Regions from separate parts of the Cronobacter dublinensis subsp. dublinensis LMG 23823 genome, predicted to be linked through region 4. Evidence: predicted binding sites of a transcription regulator. Region 4 holds the regulator's gene; each other region holds the start of a gene.
The links. Region 4 encodes PurR, which represses purine synthesis genes. Its sites were predicted from a motif close to CANGCAAACGTTTGCNTG; they were not measured.
Positions count from the first base shown of each region.

Region 1: pyrC (dihydroorotase) is a predicted target of PurR. The motif match lies at 3,754-3,771, and genes of this name have one in related genera.
Region 2: purL (phosphoribosylformylglycinamidine synthase) is a predicted target of PurR. The motif match lies at 2,991-3,008, and genes of this name have one in related genera.
Region 3: cvpA (colicin V production protein) is a predicted target of PurR. The motif match lies at 2,610-2,627, and genes of this name have one in related genera.

Region 1 covers NZ_CP012266.1:1,708,560-1,714,251, reverse strand. Annotated here, with positions in the region: gene AFK67_RS07830 (YceH family protein) at 1-232, opposite strand, end outside; gene rimJ (ribosomal protein S5-alanine N-acetyltransferase) at 243-827, opposite strand; gene mdtH (multidrug efflux MFS transporter MdtH) at 1,094-2,302, shown strand; gene grxB (glutaredoxin 2) at 2,379-3,026, shown strand; gene AFK67_RS07810 (lipoprotein) at 3,145-3,705, shown strand; gene pyrC (dihydroorotase) at 3,834-4,880, shown strand; gene dinI (DNA damage-inducible protein I) at 4,964-5,209, shown strand; gene bssS (biofilm formation regulator BssS) at 5,536-5,692, shown strand, end outside.
Region 2 covers NZ_CP012266.1:3,331,927-3,337,618, forward strand. Annotated here, with positions in the region: gene purL (phosphoribosylformylglycinamidine synthase) at 1-2,904, opposite strand, end outside; gene mltF (membrane-bound lytic murein transglycosylase MltF) at 3,172-4,731, shown strand; partial or broken gene tadA (tRNA adenosine(34) deaminase TadA) at 4,694-5,092, opposite strand; gene yfhb (phosphatidylglycerophosphatase C) at 5,193-5,692, opposite strand, start outside.
Region 3 covers NZ_CP012266.1:3,121,775-3,127,466, reverse strand. Annotated here, with positions in the region: gene accD (acetyl-CoA carboxylase, carboxyltransferase subunit beta) at 1-392, shown strand, start outside; gene folC (bifunctional tetrahydrofolate synthase/dihydrofolate synthase) at 463-1,731, shown strand; gene dedD (cell division protein DedD) at 1,721-2,452, shown strand; gene cvpA (colicin V production protein) at 2,685-3,170, shown strand; gene purF (amidophosphoribosyltransferase) at 3,210-4,727, shown strand; gene AFK67_RS14325 (UbiX family flavin prenyltransferase) at 4,840-5,409, shown strand; gene argT (lysine/arginine/ornithine ABC transporter substrate-binding protein ArgT) at 5,688-5,692, shown strand, end outside.
Region 4 covers NZ_CP012266.1:1,997,003-2,002,694, reverse strand. Annotated here, with positions in the region: gene AFK67_RS09115 (MFS transporter) at 1-1,095, opposite strand, end outside; gene cydH (cytochrome bd-I oxidase subunit CydH) at 1,359-1,448, opposite strand; gene purR (HTH-type transcriptional repressor PurR) at 1,741-2,766, shown strand; gene punR (DNA-binding transcriptional activator PunR) at 2,785-3,699, opposite strand; gene punC (purine nucleoside transporter PunC) at 3,810-4,973, shown strand; gene cfa (cyclopropane fatty acyl phospholipid synthase) at 5,272-5,692, shown strand, end outside.

The sequences.
Region 1 (5,692 bases), 290 kb from region 4:
CGCGATTGCCAAAGCCGCTAACGGTGCGCAGGTAGTGACGCTTCACCAACTGATCCAGCACTTCCTGCACCTGCGCCTCGCTCAGGTTCATCACCGGCTCGCGGTTAGTTTTCTGGTTGCAGGCCGTTACCACGCCGTTGACCGAGAGCGGGTATTGCTCGGGCGTCGTGACCTGTTTTTCCAGCATACAGCCAATCACGCGCGCTTCCAGCGCGCTGAACTGATGTTTCATGATGTTCTCCTCAACGCCCCGGCGTCCATTCGCGCGCGGTGAGCGCGGTCAGCACATGATCGCGCCAGACGCCGTCAATCAGTAAGTAATCTTTGGCATAGCCTTCTTTTTCAAAGCCGAGGCGCGCCAGCAGGTCGCCGCTGCGCTGGTTATGCGGCATGTAGTTCGCCATGATGCGATGCATATGCTGGCTGCGCTGCATATAGCGGATGGCGCTGGTCAGGGCTTCAAACATCATGCCCTGCCCCTGCCACTTTTCACCGAGCGAATAGCCGAGATAACAGGCGTGGAACGAGCCGCGCACGACGTTGGAAAAATTCGCGACGCCGCGGATTTCGTTTTCATCGGGGTCGAGCAGCGCGAAATAAAAGGCGCTGCCCTGCTTGTGAAGTTCGTTGATCATGCCAAGCCGCGCCTGCCAGCCGGACGGGTAGCAGTGGCTTTCGTCGCGAACGGGCTCCCAGGGTTTCAGAAACTGGCGGTTTTCGGCGTAGTAGTCCGCCAGACGCCATGCGTCGCGATCGTGCACCAGACGCACCACCAGGCGATCGGTCGTTAATCTTATTTTCGGCACGTTACTTCGGTAGCCAAACATCGATACCCTGCTCCTTTCTCGGCATTATTCCTGACTCCTGCCCCGGACGGCGCGCCATCGCGGGCCTTACGTTGTACTATAACCGCGGCGAACAAAACAGTGAAAACAGTAACCTGCCATTCTTTGATGCACCGCGCGGCATAACGATGAATTTCATGAATCAATCATAGCGATCGATAAAAAAATATTGTCGCGCAAAAAGCCGCCAACGGACGCGCCAGGCCGTAAGATAGTCCGGTCTCTTCGCTTTTTTCCCTGGAGGGGAAATGTCCAGCGTGTCGCAGGCAAGAAGCCTGGGTAAATATTTCCTGTTAATTGACAATATGCTCGTGGTACTGGGCTTTTTTGTCGTCTTTCCGCTGATCTCAATCCGCTTTGTCGACAACCTCGGCTGGGCCGCGCTGATGGTAGGTATCGCGCTCGGTCTGCGCCAGCTTGTGCAGCAAGGGCTTGGCATTTTCGGCGGCGCTATCGCCGACCGGCTGGGCGCGCGTCCGATGATCGTCACCGGTATGCTGCTGCGCGCCGCCGGCTTTGCGACGATGGCTGTCGCCCACGAACCGTGGGTGCTGTGGGTGTCGTGCGTGCTCTCCGGGCTTGGCGGCACGCTTTTCGACCCGCCGCGCTCGGCGCTGGTGGTGAAGCTGGTGCGCCCGCAGGAGCGGGGCCGCTTTTTCTCGCTGCTGATGATGCAGGACAGCGCGGGCGCTGTTACCGGCGCGCTTATCGGCAGCTGGCTGCTGCAATATGATTTCCGGCTGGTGTGCGGCGTGGGCGCGCTGCTGTTTGTGCTCTGCGCGGGCTTCAACGCCTGGCTGCTGCCGGACTGGAAACTCTCCACCGTGCGCACGCCACTGCGCGAAGGTATGGGCCGGGTGCTGCGCGACAAGCGCTTCGTCACCTACGTGCTGACGCTCACCGGCTACTACATGCTGGCGGTGCAGGTGATGCTGATGCTGCCGGTCATGGTTAACGATATCGCGGGCGAGCCAGCGGCGGTGAAATGGATGTATGCCATTGAAGCCGTGCTGTCGCTGACGCTGCTCTATCCGCTGGCGCGCTGGAGCGAAAAGCGCTTTCGTCTGGAGCAGCGTCTGATGGCCGGGCTGCTGGTGATGACCTTAAGCCTGGTGCCGGTCGGTCTTGCCAGCAACCTGCAGCAGCTCTTCTCCTTGATTTGCCTCTTTTATATCGGCTCGATTATCGCCGAACCGGCGCGCGAGACCCTGAGCGCGTCGCTGGCGGACGCCCGCGCGCGCGGCAGTTATATGGGCTTTAGCCGCCTCGGGCTCGCCTTTGGCGGCGCGCTCGGCTACGCGGGCGGCGGCTGGCTGTTTGACGCCGGTCGCGCGCTCAACACGCCGGAGCTGCCCTGGGCGATGCTCGGCGTTATCGGCATCGGCACGTTTCTGATGCTCAGGTGGCAGTTCAGCCATAAACGGCTCGCACCGGGTCTCGTCGAGCAGGAAGGGTAAGACCAGGGGAGCGATTTGCTCCCCTGCGTTTTCTTTACCATACTGAAAAATCAGTAACCTGAGCAGGAGGAGAAACGTGAAGTTATATATTTACGATCACTGTCCGTTCTGTGTGAAAGCGCGCATGATTTTCGGGCTCAAGAACCTTCCGGTGGAGCTTATCGTGATGTCAAACGATGACGAAGCCACTCCCACCCGCATGATTGGCCAGAAAATGGCCCCGATTCTGCAAAAAGACGACAGCCGTTACCTGCCGGAAAGCATGGATATCGTGCACTACGTCGATAACCTCGACGGCAAACCGCTACTGACCGGTAAACGCAACCCGGCCATTGAAGAGTGGCTGCGCCGCGTGAACGGCTATGTTAACCGCCTGCTGCTGCCGCGCTTCGCCAAAGCCGCGTTCGATGAGTTCGCCACGCCAGAGGCGCGCCGTTATTTTACCGAGAAAAAAGAGGCGGCCATCGGGTCGTTTGACGACCATATGGCGCACTCCGCCGGGCTTATCAAAAACATCAGCGACGACCTGCGCGCGCTCGATAAGCTTATCGTCCAGCCAAACGCCGTAAACGGCGAGCTCTCTGAGGATGACATTCATCTCTTCCCGTTGCTGCGTAACCTGACGCTGGTGGCGGGCGTCAACTACCCTACCCGCGTCGCCGATTACCGCGACAACATGGCCAAGCAGACGCAAATTAATCTGCTCTCTTCCATGGCTATCTGACCCGCACGCCGGTGGCTCCCACCGGCGTTTTAAGCCGAATCCGCTTTTGCCGCTTCCACTGGCGGGGCATCCTGCTTTGTGTCAGGATCGCCCGACAGCACCAGAATGAGGGAAGCTTATGAAAAAAATGTTAGTCGCCGCGGCGCTTATCGTCAGCGGCTTGCTGGTGGGATGTAACCAGCTCACGCAGTACACCGTCACCGAACAGGACATCAATCAGGCGCTGCAAAAGCGCAATAACTACGCGAAAGATATCGGCCTGCCGGGCGTCGCGGACGCGCATATCGTTCTGACCAACCTCAGCAGCGCGATTGGCCGCGAAGAGCCGAATAAAGTCACGCTGACCGGCGACGCGAGTCTCGACATGACTTCGCTCTTCGGCAACCAGAAAGCGCTGGTGAAGCTCAAGCTCAAGGCGCTGCCGACGTTTGATAAAGACAAAGGCGCGATTTATCTGCGCGAAATGGAAGTGGTCGACAGTAGCGTAACGCCTGACAAAATGGCCCCGGTGCTCAATACGCTGATGCCGTATCTGAATAAGTCACTGCGCAGCTATTTTGAGCAGCGCCCGGCCTATGTGCTGAGCGAAGATCGCACCAACGGCGAGGCGCTGGCGAAAAAATTCGCCAAAGGGCTTGAAGTCAAACCCGGCGAAATCGTTATTCCGCTGACCGATTAAACCCCGCCCGGGGGCGCGATGCCCCCGAATTTTCATGAAAAGGATGCAAAGGAAAACGTTTACGCTTATCCTTAGTGCCCGGCATAAAACCAGCCATTACTGACTGTTTCCCCAAGCCGGAGCCTTCCATGACTGCACAACCCCAGGTTTTAAAAATCCGCCGCCCCGACGACTGGCATGTTCATCTGCGTGATGGCGACATGCTGAAAACCGTCGTGCCATATACCAGCGAAACTTACGGGCGCGCTATCGTCATGCCAAACCTGGCGCCGCCGGTCACCACCGTGGAAGCTGCTATCGCCTACCGCCAGCGCATTCTCGACGCGGTGCCGGCGCACCATACCTTCGAACCGCTGATGACCTGCTATCTGACCGACACGCTGGACGCCGACGAGCTGGAACGCGGCTTTAACGAAGGCGTCTTCACCGCCGCCAAGCTCTATCCGGCCAACGCCACGACCAACTCCAGCCACGGCGTTACCAGTGTGGATAACATCATGATGGTGCTTGAGCGTATGGAAAAGCTTGGCATGCCGCTGCTGGTGCATGGCGAAGTCACCCACAGCGAGGTCGATATCTTCGATCGCGAAGCGCGCTTTATTGAGACGGTGATGGAGCCGCTCAGACAACGCCTGACGGGCCTGAAGGTGGTGTTTGAACATATCACCACTAAAGACGCCGCCGATTACGTGCGCGAAGGCAACGACCTGCTGGGCGCGACCATCACCCCGCAGCACCTGATGTTTAACCGCAACCATATGCTTGCAGGCGGCATTCGTCCGCATCTTTACTGCCTGCCTATTCTCAAGCGCAACGTGCATCAGCAGGCGCTGCGCGAGCTGGTGGCGAGCGGCTGCGAGCGGGTGTTCCTCGGCACCGACTCCGCGCCCCACGCGCGTCATCGTAAAGAGGCGAGCTGCGGCTGCGCGGGCTGCTTTAACGCCCCTTCCGCACTCGGCGCCTACGCCACGGTGTTTGAAGAGATGAACGCGCTGGCGCACTTCGAAGCGTTTACCTCGCTCAATGGCCCGCGCTTCTACGGCCTGCCGGTGAACGACGGCACCGTCGAACTGGTCCGCGAAGAAAGCACCCTGCCGGAAACGATTGAGATTGCCGGCGATACGCTGGTGCCGTTCCTCGCGGGCGAAGCGGTTCGCTGGACGGTGAAAGGCTAAGGCAGCAAAAATATCACGGCCCCCTGTTGCATGACGCGCTGCAACACTGTATATATATACAGCATGATTAACAGGGGGTTGTTATGCGTATCGAAGTGACTATCGCCAAAACCACGCCGCTGCCGCCGGGCGCTATTGACGCGCTGGCCTGCGAGCTATCCCGCCGTATTGAAAGCCATTTTCCGGAAATGCCGAACCACGTGAGCGTGCGCTATGCCGCCGCAAATCAGCTGTCGGTGCTGGGTGGCGCGAAAGAAGATAAAGATCGCATCAGCGAAATTCTCCAGGAGACCTGGGAGAGCGCTGACGACTGGTTTACCACGGATTAACCCTCATTCCCGTCTTCTCTATGGTGTCAGTTTTCCGGGCTTCGCCGCCCGGTTTTTTTTATATTTGCCCCGCCTTTTTCTGCAATAGCCGCTTTTTTTCCTTTTCAGCATTTATCTCATTGATCGTCATTTTTAACTAAAATTTGCGAATAACCTGCCGTTTTATTGTTCAGTTAATTCAACTTCTGAAAAAAATGTGTTGCAGGGTATTTATTTCCTGCCCATTTTCCCTTATTGATTGATATACTTTATTTGCTTCAGAGAAGATAAGAAAACACGCATTGAACCTCATGAGTCGTTGTCTATAAACACGTATAAAGGGGGTTATGATGGAAAAAAATGAAGTAATACAGACGCATCCCCTTGTCGGATGGGACATCAGCACCGTCGATAGCTATGACGCACTGATGCTGCGGTTGCACTATCAATCCTCTCCGCAGGTGGATCGCGATGCGACCGAAGTTGGCCAGACATTATGGCTGA
Region 2 (5,692 bases), 1.3 Mb from region 4:
GGTCAGGGTGAAACGATCCCCCGCCACCGCTTTGCCGAGGTAGTGCGTGCACTCGCCAAGACCGTGGTCTTTAAGCACGCGCTCGACCTGCTCGCGCTCGGCGGCGGCAATCTGGATAACCGCGCCAAGCTCTTCGTTAAAGAGCGCGGCCAGCGCATCGTCCCCCAGCGCCGCGATATCCGCCTCGATACCGCAGTGGCCCGCGAACGCCATTTCGGCAAGCGTCACCAGCAGGCCGCCGTCGCCGCGGTCGTGGTAGGCCAGCAGTTTACGCTGCGCCACCAGCGCCTGAATGGCGTCGTAGAAGCATTTCAGCTGACCTGCGTCGCGCACGTCGGCCGGTTTGTCGCCAAGCTGGCGATAAACCTGCGCCAGCGCCGTCGCGCCGAGCGCGTTATGGCCGTTGCCGAGATCGATAAACAGCAGCGCGTTATCTTCGGTCGTCAGTTCCGGCGTTACGGTGCGGCGCACGTCTTCCACGCGGGCGAACGCAGAGATAACCAGCGACAGCGGCGAGGTCATCTCGCGCTGCTCGCCATCCTGCTGCCAGCGGGTTTTCATCGACATCGAATCTTTGCCGACCGGAATGGTCAGGCCGAGTTGCGGACAAAGCTCTTCGCCGACCGCTTTCACCGCCTCGTAGAGACCGGCGTCTTCCCCAGGATGCCCCGCCGCCACCATCCAGTTGGCGGAGAGCTTCAGGCGTTTGATATCGCCAATCTGCGTCGCGGCGATGTTAGTCAGCGCTTCGCCCACCGCCAGACGGGCAGAGGCGGCGAAGTCCAGCAGCGCCACCGGCGCGCGTTCGCCTATCGCCATCGCTTCGCCGTAGTAGCTGTCGAGGCTCGCGGTTGTGACCGCGCAGTTGGCCACCGGGACCTGCCACGGGCCGACCATCTGATCGCGCGCCACCATGCCGGTCACGGTGCGGTCACCGATGGTGACAAGGAAGGTTTTCTCCGCCACGGTCGGCAGATGCAGCACGCGTTTCACCGCGTCGGCAAGCGTAATGCCGGTGCGGTCGAACGGCTGACCGGCGGCCTGCAGGCGGGTGACGTCGCGGGTCATTTTCGGCGTTTTGCCGAGCAGAACGTCGAGCGGCATATCCACCGGCTGGTTGTCGAAATGGCGGTCGTTGAGGGTCAGGTGCAGTTCCTCGGTCGCCTCGCCGATAACGGCGTAAGGCGCGCGCTCGCGGCGGCAGAGCTCGTCAAACAGCGCCAGCTGCTCCGGGGCGACCGCCAGCACGTAGCGCTCCTGGGATTCGTTACACCAGACTTCCAGCGGGCTCATGCCCGGCTCGTCGCTTAAAATATCGCGCAGCTCGAAGCGTCCGCCGCGCCCGCCATCGCTCACCAGCTCCGGCATGGCGTTAGAGAGACCGCCCGCGCCGACGTCATGAATAAACACGATAGGGTTGGCGTCGCCCAGCTGCCAGCAGCGGTCGATCACTTCCTGACAGCGGCGCTCCATTTCCGGGTTGTCGCGCTGTACCGAGGCGAAATCGAGATCGGCATCCGACTGGCCGGACGCCATTGAGGACGCCGCGCCGCCGCCGAGGCCGATATTCATCGCCGGGCCGCCGAGCACAATGAGCTTCGCGCCTGGCGGAATGTCGCCTTTCTGCACGTGGTCAGCGCGAATGTTGCCGATGCCGCCTGCGAGCATGATCGGCTTGTGATAACCGCGCAGCTCTTCGCCGTTGTGGCTCGCGACTTTCTCTTCATAAGTACGGAAGTAACCGTTCAGCGCCGGGCGGCCAAATTCGTTGTTAAACGCCGCGCCGCCGAGCGGGCCGTCGGTCATGATGTCGAGCGCGGTGACAATGCGATCCGGCTTGCCGAAATCTTCTTCCCAGGGCTGCTCAAAGCCCGGAATACGCAGGTTCGAGACGGAAAAACCCACCAGCCCCGCTTTTGGCTTCGCGCCGCGGCCCGTCGCGCCTTCGTCGCGGATTTCGCCGCCGGAGCCCGTCGCCGCACCCGGCCACGGTGAAATGGCGGTCGGGTGGTTATGCGTTTCCACTTTCATCAGGATATGCGCCGGCTCCTGATGGAAGCTGTAGCGGCCCGCCTCGTGGTCAGCATAGAAACGACCCACCGATGAGCCTTCCATGACCGCCGCGTTGTCTTTATAAGCGGAGAGCACGAAGTTCGGCGTCCTCTCGAAGGTGTTTTTAATCATTTTAAACAGCGATTTCGGCTGTTTTTCGCCGTCGATAACCCAGTCGGCGTTAAAGATTTTATGGCGGCAGTGCTCGGAGTTGGCCTGCGCGAACATATAGAGCTCGATATCGTTCGGGTTGCGCCCCAGGCGGGTGAAGGCGTCATGCAGGTAGTCGATTTCATCTTCCGCGAGCGCCAGCCCCAGACGCACGTTGGCTTCAGCCAGCGCCTGGCGGCCCTGCCCCAGAAGATCCACGCTCTGCACCGGCGCGGGCTCGTGGTGTGAGAACAGCTGGGCGGCGTCTTCCAGCGCGCCGAAGACGGTCTCCATCATGCGGTCGTGCAGCACAGCGGCAATCTGCTGCCAGGCGTCATTGCCTGCGGTCGCGTCGGCGTCAATGTAATACGCCACGCCGCGCTCCAGGCGTTTGATCTGGCCGAGCCCGCAGTTGTGGGCGATATCCGTCGCTTTAGAGGACCAGGGAGAGATGGTGCCGGGACGCGGCGTGACCAGCAGCAGGCGGCCAGTCGGGGCGTGGCCCGCAAGGCTCGGGCCATATTTCAGCAGGCGCTCAAGGCGCGCGTGCGCTTCGGCATTCAGCGGTGCGGCGAGGTCAGCAAAATGAACATACTCGGCATAAATGGTTTTCACCGGGAGGTGAGCGTCTTTAAAACGAGCCAGCAGTTTGTTAATACGAAATGCCGACAGAGCGGGCGAACCACGCAGAATTTCCATCATCAAGTCTCTCGTCTTCGAAGCGCCGGAGGGCACCTCATTGGGCGCAAGGGGGAAAACGGGCGTCATTATAGAGAATCCGGCGCGCTGACGAAACCGTTTGCGTAGAAATAAAATCCTGCCGTCGCGTTAACGTTTGGTGTGACCAATTCCTGTAATTAGTTGCCAAGTGTCGCTTTGTTGCGCAAAATGCCGCTCCATGCCATTCAAACGAAACGGTTTATTAACGATTGTTCGCTGAGCCACGAGGCAACGCAGAGAATTAACTAATTGAAAAAATTAAAGCTTAATTATCTGCTCATCGGCGTCGTTACCCTGCTGCTGGCAGTGGCCTTATGGCCGGCCATTCCCTGGTCCGGTAAAGCCGATAACCGTATCGCCGCAATTCAGGCGCGGGGGGTTTTGCGCGTCAGCACTATCGCCACGCCGCTGACCATGTACCGCGTCAATGAGTCTATCTCCGGGCTCGACTACGAGCTAAGCCAGGCGTTTGCCGACTATCTGGGCGTTAAGCTCGAAGTCACCGTACGCCAGAATATCAACCAGCTGTTTGACGACCTCGACAATAACGACGCCGATCTGCTCGCCGCCGGGCTGGTCTATAACGAAGACCGCAGCCAGCACTATCAGGCGGGGCCCATTTATTACTCGGTGTCGCAGCAGATGGTTTACCGCGTCGGCAGCCTGCGCCCGCGAAGCCTCGCCAGCATTAAAGACGATCAGCTCACCATCGCGCCGGGCCATGTGGCGCTCAGCGAGCTGCAACACCTGAAAGAGACCCGCTACCCGGATTTAAGCTGGCGCGTCGACCCGAAGCTCAGCAGTAACGATCTGATGCTGCTGGTGGCGCAGGGCAAACTCGATTACACCATCGCCGACTCGGTGGCCATCGGCCTCTTCCAGCGCGTACACCCGCAGCTGGCAGTGGCGCTGGATCTGAGCGACGAACAGCCGGTGACCTGGTTTAGCCGCCGCAGCAGCGATAACTCGCTCTCCGCCGCCCTGCTCGACTTCTTTAACCAGATTAACGAAGACGGCACGCTGGCGCGCCTTGAAGAGAAATACCTCGGCCACGGCAACGACTTCGATTACGTCGATACCCGCAGTTTCCTGCGCGCCGTCGATAACGTGCTGCCGGATCTCCGCCCGTTGTTTGAGAAGTACGCCACCGATATTGACTGGCGGCTGCTGGCGGCGATTTCGTATCAGGAATCCCACTGGGACAGCCAGGCGACGTCGCCGACCGGCGTGCGCGGTCTGATGATGCTGACCCGCAATACGGCGCAAAGCCTGGGCCTGACCGACCGTTTAGACGCCGAGCAGAGCATCAGCGGCGGCGCGCGCTATCTGAAAGATATGATGGGCAAAGTGCCGGAAAGCGTGCCGGAAGAGGAGCGGATCTGGTTTGCGCTGGCGGCGTATAACATGGGCTACGCGCATATGCTGGACGCCCGCGCGTTAACGGCGAAGCAGAAAGGCAACCCGGACAGTTGGGCAGATGTGAAGCAACGGCTGCCGCTACTGAGCCAGCGGCCTTATTACAGCAAGCTGACCTACGGCTACGCGCGCGGCCATGAAGCTTACGCCTATGTGGAGAATATTCGTAAATACCAGATAAGCCTGGTGGGGTATCTGCTGGAGAAAGAAAAACAGGCCGCCGCCGCGGCGCAGCCTAAGCTTGTGCAGCGCTACCCGACGGGCATCACGCCACAGGGTCTGTTCCCGTCGCCGTTTTCGCCGCTGCCTTTAGGGCCTTTTTCTCAAGCCGGCGCTGTCGGAAAAACGCACTCAGCATCGCCGAACACTCTGGTGCCATTATCCCCTCGATAACCTGCACCTGATGATTCATGCCGGGGTGACCGGTGATATCCATCAGCGAACCGACCGCGCCGGTTTTGGCGTCGCGCGCGCCGAACACCAGCGTGCCGATGCGCCCGTGTACCATCGCGCCCGCGCACATCACGCAGGGTTCGAGCGTTACATAGAGCGTGGTTTCCAGCAGGCGGTAGTTTTGCAGCACCAGCCCGCCCTGGCGCAGCGCCATGATCTCCGCGTGCGCGGTCGGATCGTGGCGGCCAATCGGCCGGTTCCAGCCTTCGCCAATCACCTGATTATCGTGCACCAGCACCGCCCCCACCGGCACCTCGCCCTCGTCCCAGGCGCGCTGCGCGAGCGTCAGCGCATGGCGCATCCAGTATTCATGGGTGAGTTCAGTCTGTGACACGGTGTTCTCCGGGAGTATAAGGCGGGCGGCATTATACACACCGTTTATGGGTTGCGAAACGCGCGCCTTACTCGAGCTGCTGAAGCTGCCCTTGCGGCGTCACACGCCAGCGGTGCTGGCAGAAGTAAAGCAGCGGGTTGTCCTGCTTACTGTCGCTGTAGCCACTGTAAAGACGCAGCGGCGTGCCAATCTGGCGCTCCAGCTGTGCCACTTTTTCGTGGCCGAGGCAGCGCAGGGTCAGGATCCAGCCGCCGAAGCGGCGCTCCATCTGGCTGGCAATCACATTAACGCGCGGCAGCCAGGGGGTGTCGTAGTAGACCAGCTCCACCAGCGACTGCGGAGAGCCGGTGATTAGCCAGACGTCAGCGTCGGTGCTGGTGAGATAGCCGGTCAGGCGTTCATGCACCACCGGGAAGGCGGTCACATGCTGGCGAAACCAGGCGGAGAAGTCTTTTTCGAGCGCTTTGAGACGCGCTTCGCTGTGGCCGAAGGTACAGCCCCAGAGCAGCAGGCTCATCGGCCAGCGGGCCGCGCGTCCTTTAATTAACAGCCCTGCGCCCACCACGA
Region 3 (5,692 bases), 1.1 Mb from region 4:
TGCAGATGGCGAAAACCTCTGCGGCGCTGGCCAAAATGCAGGAGCGCGGTCTGCCGTACATCTCCGTGCTGACCGACCCGACTATGGGCGGCGTCTCGGCAAGCTTCGCGATGCTTGGCGATCTTAACATCGCTGAGCCGAAAGCCCTGATAGGCTTCGCCGGTCCGCGTGTTATCGAGCAGACCGTACGTGAAAAACTGCCGGCTGGCTTCCAGCGCAGTGAATTCCTGATCGAAAAAGGCGCTATCGATATGATCGTGCGTCGTCCGGAACTGCGTCTTAAGCTTGCAAGCGTTCTGGCGAAGCTCATGAACCTCCCGGCGCCGAGCCCGGACGCGCCGCGTGAAGCGGTCGTCGTGCCGCCGGTCCCGGAACAGGATCAAGAGGCCTGATAGTCATGAAGGGCAGGGCCACCAGGCGCTGCCCTTCTTGTTTATGAACCGTAACCAGGATACGGGCATCATGGAAAAGCAACAGCTTCCCCAAGCCACGTCGCCTCTGGCCACGTGGCTTTCTTATCTGGAAAACCTGCACGGCAAGACCATCGATATGGGCCTTGTGCGCGTCTCACGCGTGGCGGCGGCGCTGGACGTTGTGAAACCCGCGCCTTTTGTGTTTACCGTCGCAGGCACTAACGGCAAAGGCACCACCTGCCGCACGCTCGAAGCAGTGCTGATGGCCGCGGGCTACCGCGTGGGCGTCTACAGCTCGCCGCATCTGGTGCGCTATACCGAGCGCGTGCGCGTGCAGGGCGAAGAACTGGCTGAAAGCCAGCACACCGCTGCGTTTGCAGAAATAGAAGCCGCGCGCGGCGAGACCTCACTCACTTATTTCGAATACGGCACGCTTTCCGCACTGTGGCTGTTTAAGCAGGCGCAGCTCGATGTCGTTATCCTCGAAGTGGGGCTCGGCGGTCGCCTTGACGCCACCAACCTGGTGGACTGCGATGTGGCGGTCGTCACCAGCATCGCGCTCGATCATACCGACTGGCTGGGGCCGGATCGCGAAAGCATCGGGCGTGAGAAAGCCGGGATTTTCCGCCCTGGCAAACCGGCGGTGGTGGGCGAAACCGATATGCCGCAGACTATCGCGCAGGTGGCGCAGGAGACAGGCGCGCGGCTGCTGCGCGTTAACGCCGCCTGGCGCTATACGGTCACGGGCGATAGCTGGCGCTTTAGCGACGAGCGCGGCGAACTGCTTGATCTTCCGCTGCCGCAGGTGCCGCAGCCGAATGCCGCGACGGCGCTTGCGGCGCTGCGCGCAAGCGGCCTTGCGATAAGCGAGCAGGCGATCCGCGACGGCATTGCGCGCGCCACGCTGCCGGGACGTTTTCAGATAGTGAGCGAGGCCCCGCGGATTATCCTGGATGTGGCGCATAATCCGCACGCGGCGGGTTATCTGGCGCAGCGTCTCGCGCAGTCGCCGTCGGCCGGGCGCGTGCTGGCGGTCATCGGCATGCTGCATGATAAAGATATCGCCGGAACGCTCGCCTGTCTGGAGAGGGTGGTGGATAGCTGGTATTGTGCCCCTCTGGACGGGCCGCGCGGCGCCCGCGCCGAAGCGCTTGCGGAACATCTGCAGGCCAGCGCGGTCTTTGATAGCGTGGCGCAGGCCTGGCATGCGGCGCTGGCCGATGCGCAGCCCGCCGATACGCTACTGGTATGCGGGTCGTTTCATACCGTAGCCGCGGTAATGGAAGAGATGGACGCGGGGAGACGAGGTGGCGAGTAAGTTTCAGAACCGATTAGTTGGCACGATTGTACTGGTGGCGCTGGGGGTTATCGTGCTGCCAGGGCTGCTGGACGGCCAGAAAAAACATTATCAGGATGAGTTCGCCGCGATCCCCCTGGTGCCGAAGCCTGGCGATCGCGATGAGCCGGATATGCTGCCTGCCGCGACGCAGGCGCTGCCGTCTCAGCCGCCGGAAGGCGCGGCGGAAGAGGTAAGGGCCGGTAACGCGGTGACGTCATCGATAGACACCACGCGACTGCCTGCCGACACCGGCGCGGAGCTCGACGATGTGCCGGTGACGCCGGTGAAACCCAAAGCGACGGAGCCTGCCAGAACGCGTCCCGCCGACAAGCCGCAGAGCAAACCGCAGCGTGATAAAACCGACGAACAGCTCGCGATGGTGAGCGAGGCCGAAGCGCCTGCGAAACCAGAGCCCGCCAAAACCACGCCGCCGGAAAAAGCGCAGACGCCGCCTGCGGGTAAAGCGTATGTGGTGCAGCTTGGCGCGCTGAAAAACGCGGATAAAGTGAATGAGATTGTCGGTAAGCTGCGCTCGGCGGGCTACCGTGCCTATACGTCGCCGTCCACGCCAGTACAGGGGAAAATCACCCGTATTCTGGTCGGGCCGGAGGCGTCAAAGGACAAGCTTAAGTCGTCGCTTGGCGAGCTCAACAGCCTGTCAGGGCTTAACGGCGTGATAATGAACTACAGCGTGAATTAAGCGGTCCTGCGCCTGATTTGCAGGCGCGTCGAGAAACCGCATCGCGCCACAGACGGCCCGCAGCCGGTGTCAATTCACCCTTTGCGGGCGTAACGGACGGATGGCGTTGAAGATTTTTTCAACGCCATTTTTTATTAACGCGTGGAAGGGAAATCCCTACGCAAACGTTTTCTTTTTCTGTTAGAATGCGCCCCGAACCGGATGTCAGGGCGTTTTATCGTGGGACACATTCATGGTCTGGATAGATTACGCCATCATTGCAGTAGTGGGTTTCTCGTGCCTGGTCAGCCTGATCCGCGGGTTCGTGAGAGAGGCGCTGTCGCTTGTCACCTGGGGCTGCGCTTTCTTTGTCGCCAGCCATTACTACACTTACCTGGCAGTCTGGTTCACCGGCTTTGAAGATGAACTGGTACGTAATGGGATTGCTATCGCGGTGCTGTTTATCGCGACGCTTATCGTCGGTGCGATAGTCAACTATGTGATTGGCGCGCTGGTGGAGAAAACCGGCCTGTCGGGTACTGACAGGGTGTTGGGGATCTGTTTCGGCGCCTTGCGGGGCGTGCTGATTGTCGCCGCCATTCTGTTCTTTCTTGATACCTTCACGGGCCTGTCCAAAAGCGAGGACTGGCAAAAGTCCCAGCTCATCCCGCAGTTCAGTTTCATCATCAGATGGTTCTTTGACTATCTGCAAAGCTCGTCAAGTTTCCTGCCCCGGTAATCGTGCCGGGGGCGGTCTTTGAATTGAGGAAAAGACAACATGTGCGGTATTGTCGGGATCGCCGGTGTTATGCCGGTCAACCAGTCGATTTATGACGCGTTAACGGTGCTTCAGCACCGCGGGCAGGATGCCGCAGGCATCATCACCATCGATGCGAATAATGGTTTCCGTCTGCGTAAAGCGAACGGCCTGGTGAATGATGTGTTCGAAGCCCGCCACATGCAGCGTCTGCAGGGCAACATGGGTATCGGCCACGTGCGCTACCCGACAGCGGGCAGCTCCAGCGCCTCCGAAGCCCAGCCGTTCTATGTGAACTCGCCCTACGGCATTACCCTTGCCCACAACGGCAACCTCACGAACGCCCATGAACTGCGCAAAATGCTCTTTGAAGAGAAGCGCCGTCATATCAACACCACCTCAGATTCTGAAATCCTGCTCAACGTCTTTGCCAGCGAGCTCGATAACTTCCGTCATTACCCGCTGGAAGCGGACAACATTTTCGCGGCCATCGCGGCGATGAACCGCCTGATCCGTGGCGCTTACGCCTGCGTGGCGATGATTATCGGTCACGGCATGGTGGCGTTCCGCGACCCTAACGGCATCCGCCCGCTGGTGCTCGGCAAACGCGACGCCGGTAACGGGCGCACCGAATATATGGTGGCCTCCGAGAGCGTGGCGCTCGACACGCTGGGCTTTGAATTCCTGCGCGATGTCGCCCCTGGCGAAGCGGTTTACATCAGCGAAAAAGGCCAGCTGTTTACCCGCCAGTGCGCGGATAACCCGGTCAGCAACCCGTGCCTGTTCGAGTATGTCTACTTCGCCCGCCCGGATTCCTTTATCGACAAGATTTCCGTTTACAGCGCCCGCGTTGAGATGGGCAAAAAGCTCGGCGAGAAAATCGCGCGCGAGTGGGAAGATCTGGATATCGACGTGGTTATCCCGATCCCGGAAACCTCCTGCGATATCGCGCTGGAAATCGCGCGTATCCTCAACAAACCCTACCGCCAGGGCTTTGTGAAGAACCGCTATGTCGGGCGCACCTTTATCATGCCGGGCCAGCACCTGCGCCGTAAGTCGGTGCGCCGCAAGCTCAACGCCAACCGCGCCGAGTTCCGCGATAAAAACGTGCTGCTGGTCGATGACTCTATCGTGCGCGGCACCACCTCCGAGCAGATTATCGAAATGGCCCGCGAAGCAGGGGCGAAGAAGGTCTATCTGGCCTCTGCCGCGCCAGAAATTCGCTTCCCGAACGTTTACGGTATCGACATGCCGAGCGCCAACGAGCTTATCGCGCATGGCCGCGAAGTGGACGAAATCCGCCAGATAATCGGTGCCGACGGCCTGATTTTCCAGGATCTCGACGATCTCATCGAAGCGGTACGCGCTGAAAACCCGGACATCCAGCAGTTCGAGTGTTCGGTGTTTAACGGCGTTTACGTCACTAAAGATGTCGACCACCAGTATCTGGAATATCTGGAATCTCTGCGTAACGACGACGCGAAAGCCGTGATGCGCCAGAACGAAGTCGAAAATTTAGAGATGCACAACGAAGGCTAATTCTTTCCGCATGCCATCGCCCCTTCCGCGCAGGGAGGGGCGAAATCCCCGTTTGCATCTCGCCGCGTCTTGCGGCAAAGTCTCGCTCAGTGCCCCTTTTCCAGATAACTTCATGAAAAAAATCATTGTCGGTATTTCCGGCGCCAGCGGCGCGATTTACGGCATTCGGCTGTTGCAGACGCTCCAGGCGGTGCCGGAAGTGGAAACCCATCTCATTATGAGCCAGGCCGCGCGTCAGACGCTGGCGCTGGAAACGGACATGACCGTGCGCGATGTCCAGGCGCTGGCCGATGTGAACCACGACGCGCGCGATATCGCCGCCAGCGTCTCTTCCGGCTCGTTTAAAACTGATGGAATGATTATTTTGCCGTGCTCGATTAAAACGCTCTCCGGCATTGTGAACAGCTATACCGACGGCCTCCTGACGCGCGCGGCGGATGTGGTGCTGAAAGAGCGCCGCAGGCTGGTGCTGTGCGTGCGCGAAACGCCGCTGCATCTCGGTCACTTACGCCTGATGACCCAGGCGGCGGAACTGGGTGCTGTGATTATGCCGCCCATGCCCGCGTTTTATCACCGCCCGCAGACGCTGGACGATGTGATTAACCAGACGGTCAACCGCGCGCTCGATCAGCTCGATATTACGCTGCCCGCCGATCTCTTCACCCGCTGGCCTGGCGCGTAACGCGCGCCACGATGAGGCAAAGCGGAGCGCGGCGCCTCATTTTGGGGCAATTCTGCAAGCGCGATCATATCCTCAACATTTAATCCCGCTTTTTACCTTTTCACGCTCAGCGTCTGCTGCGCGGAGTGCTATCTTTCATTCACACAACTTAGTTGCAACCGTTTATTAACAATTCATGCCGGTTCCGGCGGTCGGCTAAACCTGGCATGGGAAGTGCAACGCCTGGTTGCAACATACAACGCAACAGATAATAAAATCAGAAAACTTGAGGGTAATGTATGAA
Region 4 (5,692 bases):
AATCAGCGCGCCCATCACCGGCACCACGCTGTAGCCGAAGCCCGCATGTATAACCGCGCCGCCCGCCGCCGCGCCAAGCGCGTTGCCAAGATTAAACGCGCCGATATTGACCGACGACGACAGTCCCGGCGCTTCGCTGGCGACACGCATCACGCGCATCTGCAACGGCGGCACCACGGCGAACGTCGCCGCCCCCCACACCACCATGCTGACCGCCGCGCCGATCTCGGTTTTCGCAAGCCATGGAATAGCCGCCATGATGACGATAAGCAGCATCAGAAAGCCCTTCAGCGTGCCGTTCAACGAGCGATCCGCGAGGCGCCCTCCCAGATAGTTGCCAATGGAGAAACCGACGCCAATCAACACCAGCATGGCGGTAACAAACGCCGCGCTGGCGTCAGTGATGTGGTGCAGCACCGGCGCGATATAGGTATAGAGTGTGAACATTGCGCCCGCGCCGAGCACCGTGGTCAGCAGCGCGCTCACCACCTGCGGGCGCATCAGCACCGCCAGCTCGCTTTTGACATCCGGACGCTCGCCGCTGCCGCCTTTCGGCAGGGAGAACCAGAGGCTCGCCATCGCCACCAGACCCAGCCCCGCGGTCGCGAGGAATGACATCCGCCAGCCAATGGTTTCGCCAAGCCAGGTCGCGGCCGGTACGCCGCCGATATTGGCGATGGTCAGCCCCATAAACATGGTCGCGACAGCGCTGGCCTGCTTATGTTTCGGCACCACGCTTGCCGCCACCACGGAACCCAGCCCGAAAAACGCGCCGTGGTTGAGGCTGGTGAGAATGCGCGAGGCCATCAGCGTCATGTAATCCGGCGCCAGCGCCGACAGAACGTTGCCGAGCGTAAAGATTGCCATCAGGAAAATCAGCGCGCTGCGCCGTGCGCGGTGCGACAGCAGCAGCGTCATCAGCGGCGCGCCGATCATGACGCCGACCGCGTAGGCGCTGATAAGCATACCGGCGGCGGGAATTGAGACATTAACGCCATTGGCGATGACGGGCAGCAGGCCCATCGGGGAAAACTCGGTCGTGCCAATGCCAAAGGCACCAATAGCCAGTGCCAGTAACGGAAAATTGACTTTCATTCATTACTCCAGAAATTGTACAACAGCGCCGGTTCCCCGGCGTCACAGCAGGATGCAGAAAGCATGGCATTTTCAGGCCGACAGGATAAGTAACCAAAACAGCAAAATATTATTGCCTGTGTGTTAAAGAACACGCGCAAGTTGTTATTAGCGAATCATAAGGGAATAACAGGAGAAAGAAAGGAAACGACGGGCGAAAGAAGCTAAAGCGCAGGAATAGCAAAAAGAATACGGGAGAACAGGCGCGTTCTCCCGCGACACGCTTAATGCAGAATGGCGGTAAACGCGCCCGCCACAATTAAACCCAGCACAACAACGGTAGTGACCAGCGAAAATTTCAGATCGGAACTCATGGTATTCTCCTTAAAGACCCCATAAAAAACAGGTAGAGCGCATTTTTGCATAAACGCGCCGAAAAATCCTGCGACATTTAGCCAGATATGCGTTTTCCCTCTTCCCCTTTCGATAAAGATAAGCCAAAATTCGTCGCTACTTTATTCGGTACCGGCCATCGACCCCTCCTCACGATAAATGTCGCGTTTCCCGGCATGCCGCACGTCCCCTCGTGGCACACAGGGGTGTGTACAGGCAAACGATTAACCCGTGATTTTACAGGGCTCAGCGAGGGGTCTGGAGTGATGATTAATGGCAACAATTAAAGACGTCGCGAAGCGAGCAAACGTTTCTACAACAACAGTCTCACATGTAATTAACAAAACCCGTTTTGTGGCGGAAGAGACACGCAACGCGGTGTGGGCGGCAATCAAAGAATTACACTATTCGCCGAGCGCCGTGGCGCGCAGCCTGAAGGTGAACCACACCAAATCTATCGGTCTGCTCTCCACCAGCAGCGAAGCGCCCTATTTTGCGGAAATTATCGAAGCCGTTGAAAACAGCTGCTTCGCGAAAGGCTATACGCTGATCCTCGGCAACGCGCATAACAATCTGGAAAAGCAGCGCGCCTATTTGTCGATGATGGCGCAAAAGCGCGTCGACGGTCTGCTGGTGATGTGTTCGGAATACCCGGAGCCGCTGCTCGCCACGCTCGAAGAGTACCGTCATATTCCGATGGTCGTGATGGACTGGGGCGAAGCCAGAGCGGATTTCACCGACTCGGTTATCGATAACGCTTTCCAGGGCGGCTATCTCGCAGGCCGCTATCTTATCGAACGCGGCCATCGCGATATCGGCGTTATTCCCGGCCAGCTTGAGCGCAATACCGGCGTGGGGCGTTTCTCCGGCTTTATGAAAGCGCTGGAAGAAGCGATGATCAAAGTGCCGGAAAACTGGATTGTGCAGGGTGATTTCGAGCCGGAGTCAGGCTATCGCGCGATGCAGCAGATCCTCTCCCAGCCGCAGCGTCCTACCGCTGTGTTCTGCGGCGGCGATATCATGGCGATGGGCGCGATTTGCGCCGCTGACGAGATGGGCCTGCGCGTGCCGCAGGATATTTCCATCATCGGCTACGATAACGTGCGCAACGCCCGCTTTTTCAGCCCGGCGCTGACCACTATCCATCAGCCGAAAGAGACGCTGGGCCAGACCGCGTTCAATATGCTGCTTGATCGCATCATTAATAAACGTGAAGAGTCCCAGACTATCGAGGTGCATCCGCGCTTAATCGAGCGCCGATCGGTGGCGGACGGTCCGTTCCGCGACTATCGCCGGTAATTCCTGCCGGGAGCCCTCTCAGTCTGGCTCCCGCAACCACTCCTTGTTCAGCGTTTCACTGTCCCCCAGATAATCCAGCAGCCAGCGCAGCGCGGGCGAGGCGTCGCTTTGCCGCCACGTCAGGCAGCAGGCGGCGTCCGGGAATGGATTTTCCAGCGTCAGCGCCCGCCACTGGCCGCGGTCCAGCCAGGGTTTGGCGAAATGCGTCGGCACCATGCCGATGCACAGCCCTTCGCTCAGCGCGTCGGCGGCGCAGTGCCAGTCCGGCACCACCACGCGATGCTGATTATCAAGCAGCCAGGTGATCCGTTTAGGCAGCGAGCGCGATGTGTCCTCCAGCACCAGCGACGGGTAATCGCGCAGGCTGTCGTCGCTGAGCGCGCCCGCGTGCTGCGCCAGCGGGTGATGGCTCGCCACCACGCAGCGCCAGCTCAGCATCCCCATATCCCGAAACGCGAAGCGCCCGCCCCCCACCGGCACCGCCTGGGTCGCGCCGATGGCCAGCTCCACGCGCCCGTCCGCCAGCGCGTCCCACACGCCGTTAAACACCTCCTGCGACACCAGCAGTTCGACATCGGAGAAATGGCGGTAGAAGTCGAGCACCAGGCGGCGCGTGCGCTCGGGCCGCACGATATTGTCAACCGCAATGGCGAGCTGTCCGCGCCAGCCATTGGCAATCTGCTGACACTGCTGGCGGGTGATCATCATTTTTTTGATAACAGAACGCCCTTCGCGCAGAAAACAGGCGCCGGCGGGCGTCAGCACGACGTCGCGATGCCGACGCTCGAACAGCGACACCGCCAGCCACTCTTCCAGCTGGCGCACCGTATAACTGACGGCAGAAGGCACGCGATGAAGTTCCGCCGCCGCCGCGCTGAAGCTGCCGTTGCGCGCCACCGCGTCCACCACTTCGAGGGAATATTCAGACCACATTTTTGCCTGCAAAATTTTTGAATGGAGAGGGCAAATATTAACGTTTCACAACGCGGTTTGCACTCCGTACACTCCTGGCTCTTTCGCGTATTACGAAGTGAGCAAACATTATGCGACCTACAAAAGGCTTTCTTTTCTGGCTGGCCGGGCTGAGCGTGCTCGGTTTTCTCGCCACCGATATGTATCTGCCTGCGTTCGCGGCAATCGAAGCGGATCTGCGCACCGCGCCGTCCGCCATTAGCGCCTCCCTGAGCCTGTTCCTCGCGGGTTTCGCGCTGGCGCAGCTGGTCTGGGGCCCGCTCTCCGATCGTTTTGGCCGTCGCCCGGTATTACTGGCGGGCCTCGGGATTTTCGCGCTCGGCTGTCTTGGCACGGTCTGGGTGGAGAGCGCCGGCGCGCTGCTGGCGCTGCGCTTTATTCAGGCGGTCGGCGTCTGTGCGGCGGCGGTCAGCTGGCAGGCGCTGGTGACAGACCGTTACCCGGCGCAGCAGGCGCGGCGCATTTTCGCCACTATTATGCCGCTGGTCGGGCTCTCCCCGGCGCTGGCCCCGCTGCTCGGCAGCTGGATCCTCAATCATTTCGACTGGCAGGCGATTTTCGTGGTGCTGTTCGCCATTACGCTGCTGCTGATGATCCCGGCGCTGCGTCTGCCTGCCGGCGCGCCGCAAAATCACCATGAAGGCGAACCGCTGAGCTTCGCCATGCTGCTGCGCTCGTCCACTTACAGCGGTAATGTGCTTATTTACGCCGCCTGCTCCGCCAGCTTTTTCGCGTGGCTGACCGGCTCGCCGTTTATCCTGCACGCGATGGGCTACAGCCCGGCGGTGATAGGCTTAAGCTATGTACCGCAGACTATCGCCTTTCTGATTGGCGGCTACGGCTGTCGCAGCGCGCTGCAAAAATGGCATGGCGAAAAGCTGCTGCCCTGGCTGCTGGTGGGCTATGCGCTAAGCGTGGTCGCGACCTGGCTTGTGGGCTTAAGCGACGCGGTAACGCTGACCACGCTGCTTATCCCCTTCTGCCTGATGGCGATGGCGAACGGCGCGATTTACCCGATCGTGGTGGCCGCCGCCCTGCTGCCGTTCCCGCAGGCCACTGGACGCGCCGCCGCGCTGCAAAATACCCTGCAGTTGGGGCTGTGCTTCGTGGCGAGTCTGGTGGTTTCCTGGCTTGTTGCGACGCCGCTGCTCTCCACCACCAGCGTGATGCTGGCGACGGTCTTACTGGCGGGTCTTGGCTGGTGGCTGCGCGGGCGTCACGTCCCGGCACGGTAATCAGGCAGGCGATAATATGACGTTTTTGTTATTAGCTTGCTAACTGTCAATGGTTGAATCATCGTATTGCGAGGCCTATACTGGTTCGCGGCTCTACGATAAACACCATAAATATTATGTAGTAACGGGAGCCGCTGGCTCCCGTTTTTCTTGAATGACTTTTCTGGCAAGGGTCATCGCCCTTCCTCTGTTCTACGTCGGATATCAGGCTCGCGGACCTTTCCGTGATATTTCTCACATACCGAAAATTGCGACTACGCTGTTTGAAGGTTCTGGTCACAGTAGTGATGGAGAAGCTATGAGTTCATCGTGTCTGGAAGAAGTCAGCATACCGGATAACCACTGGTATCGTATTGTAACTGAACTGCTCAGCCGGGCCGGGATCGCCGTCAACGGCGCCGCCCCCGCCGACATCCACGTGAAAAACCCCGATTTTTTTAAGCGCGTGCTACAGGAAGGCTCCCTCGGTCTTGGCGAAAGCTATATGGATGGCTGGTGGGAGTGCGAGCGTCTCGATCTGTTTTTCACCAAAGTGCTGCGCGCGGGGCTGGAAGACCAGCTCCCCCACCATCTTAAAGATACGCTGCGCATTCTCGGCGCCCGCCTCTTTAACCTGCAGTCGAAAAAGCGCGCGTGGATTGTCGGCAAAGAGCATTACGATCTCGGCAACGATCTTTTCAGCCGCATTCTTGACCCGTATATGCAGTACTCGTGCGGCT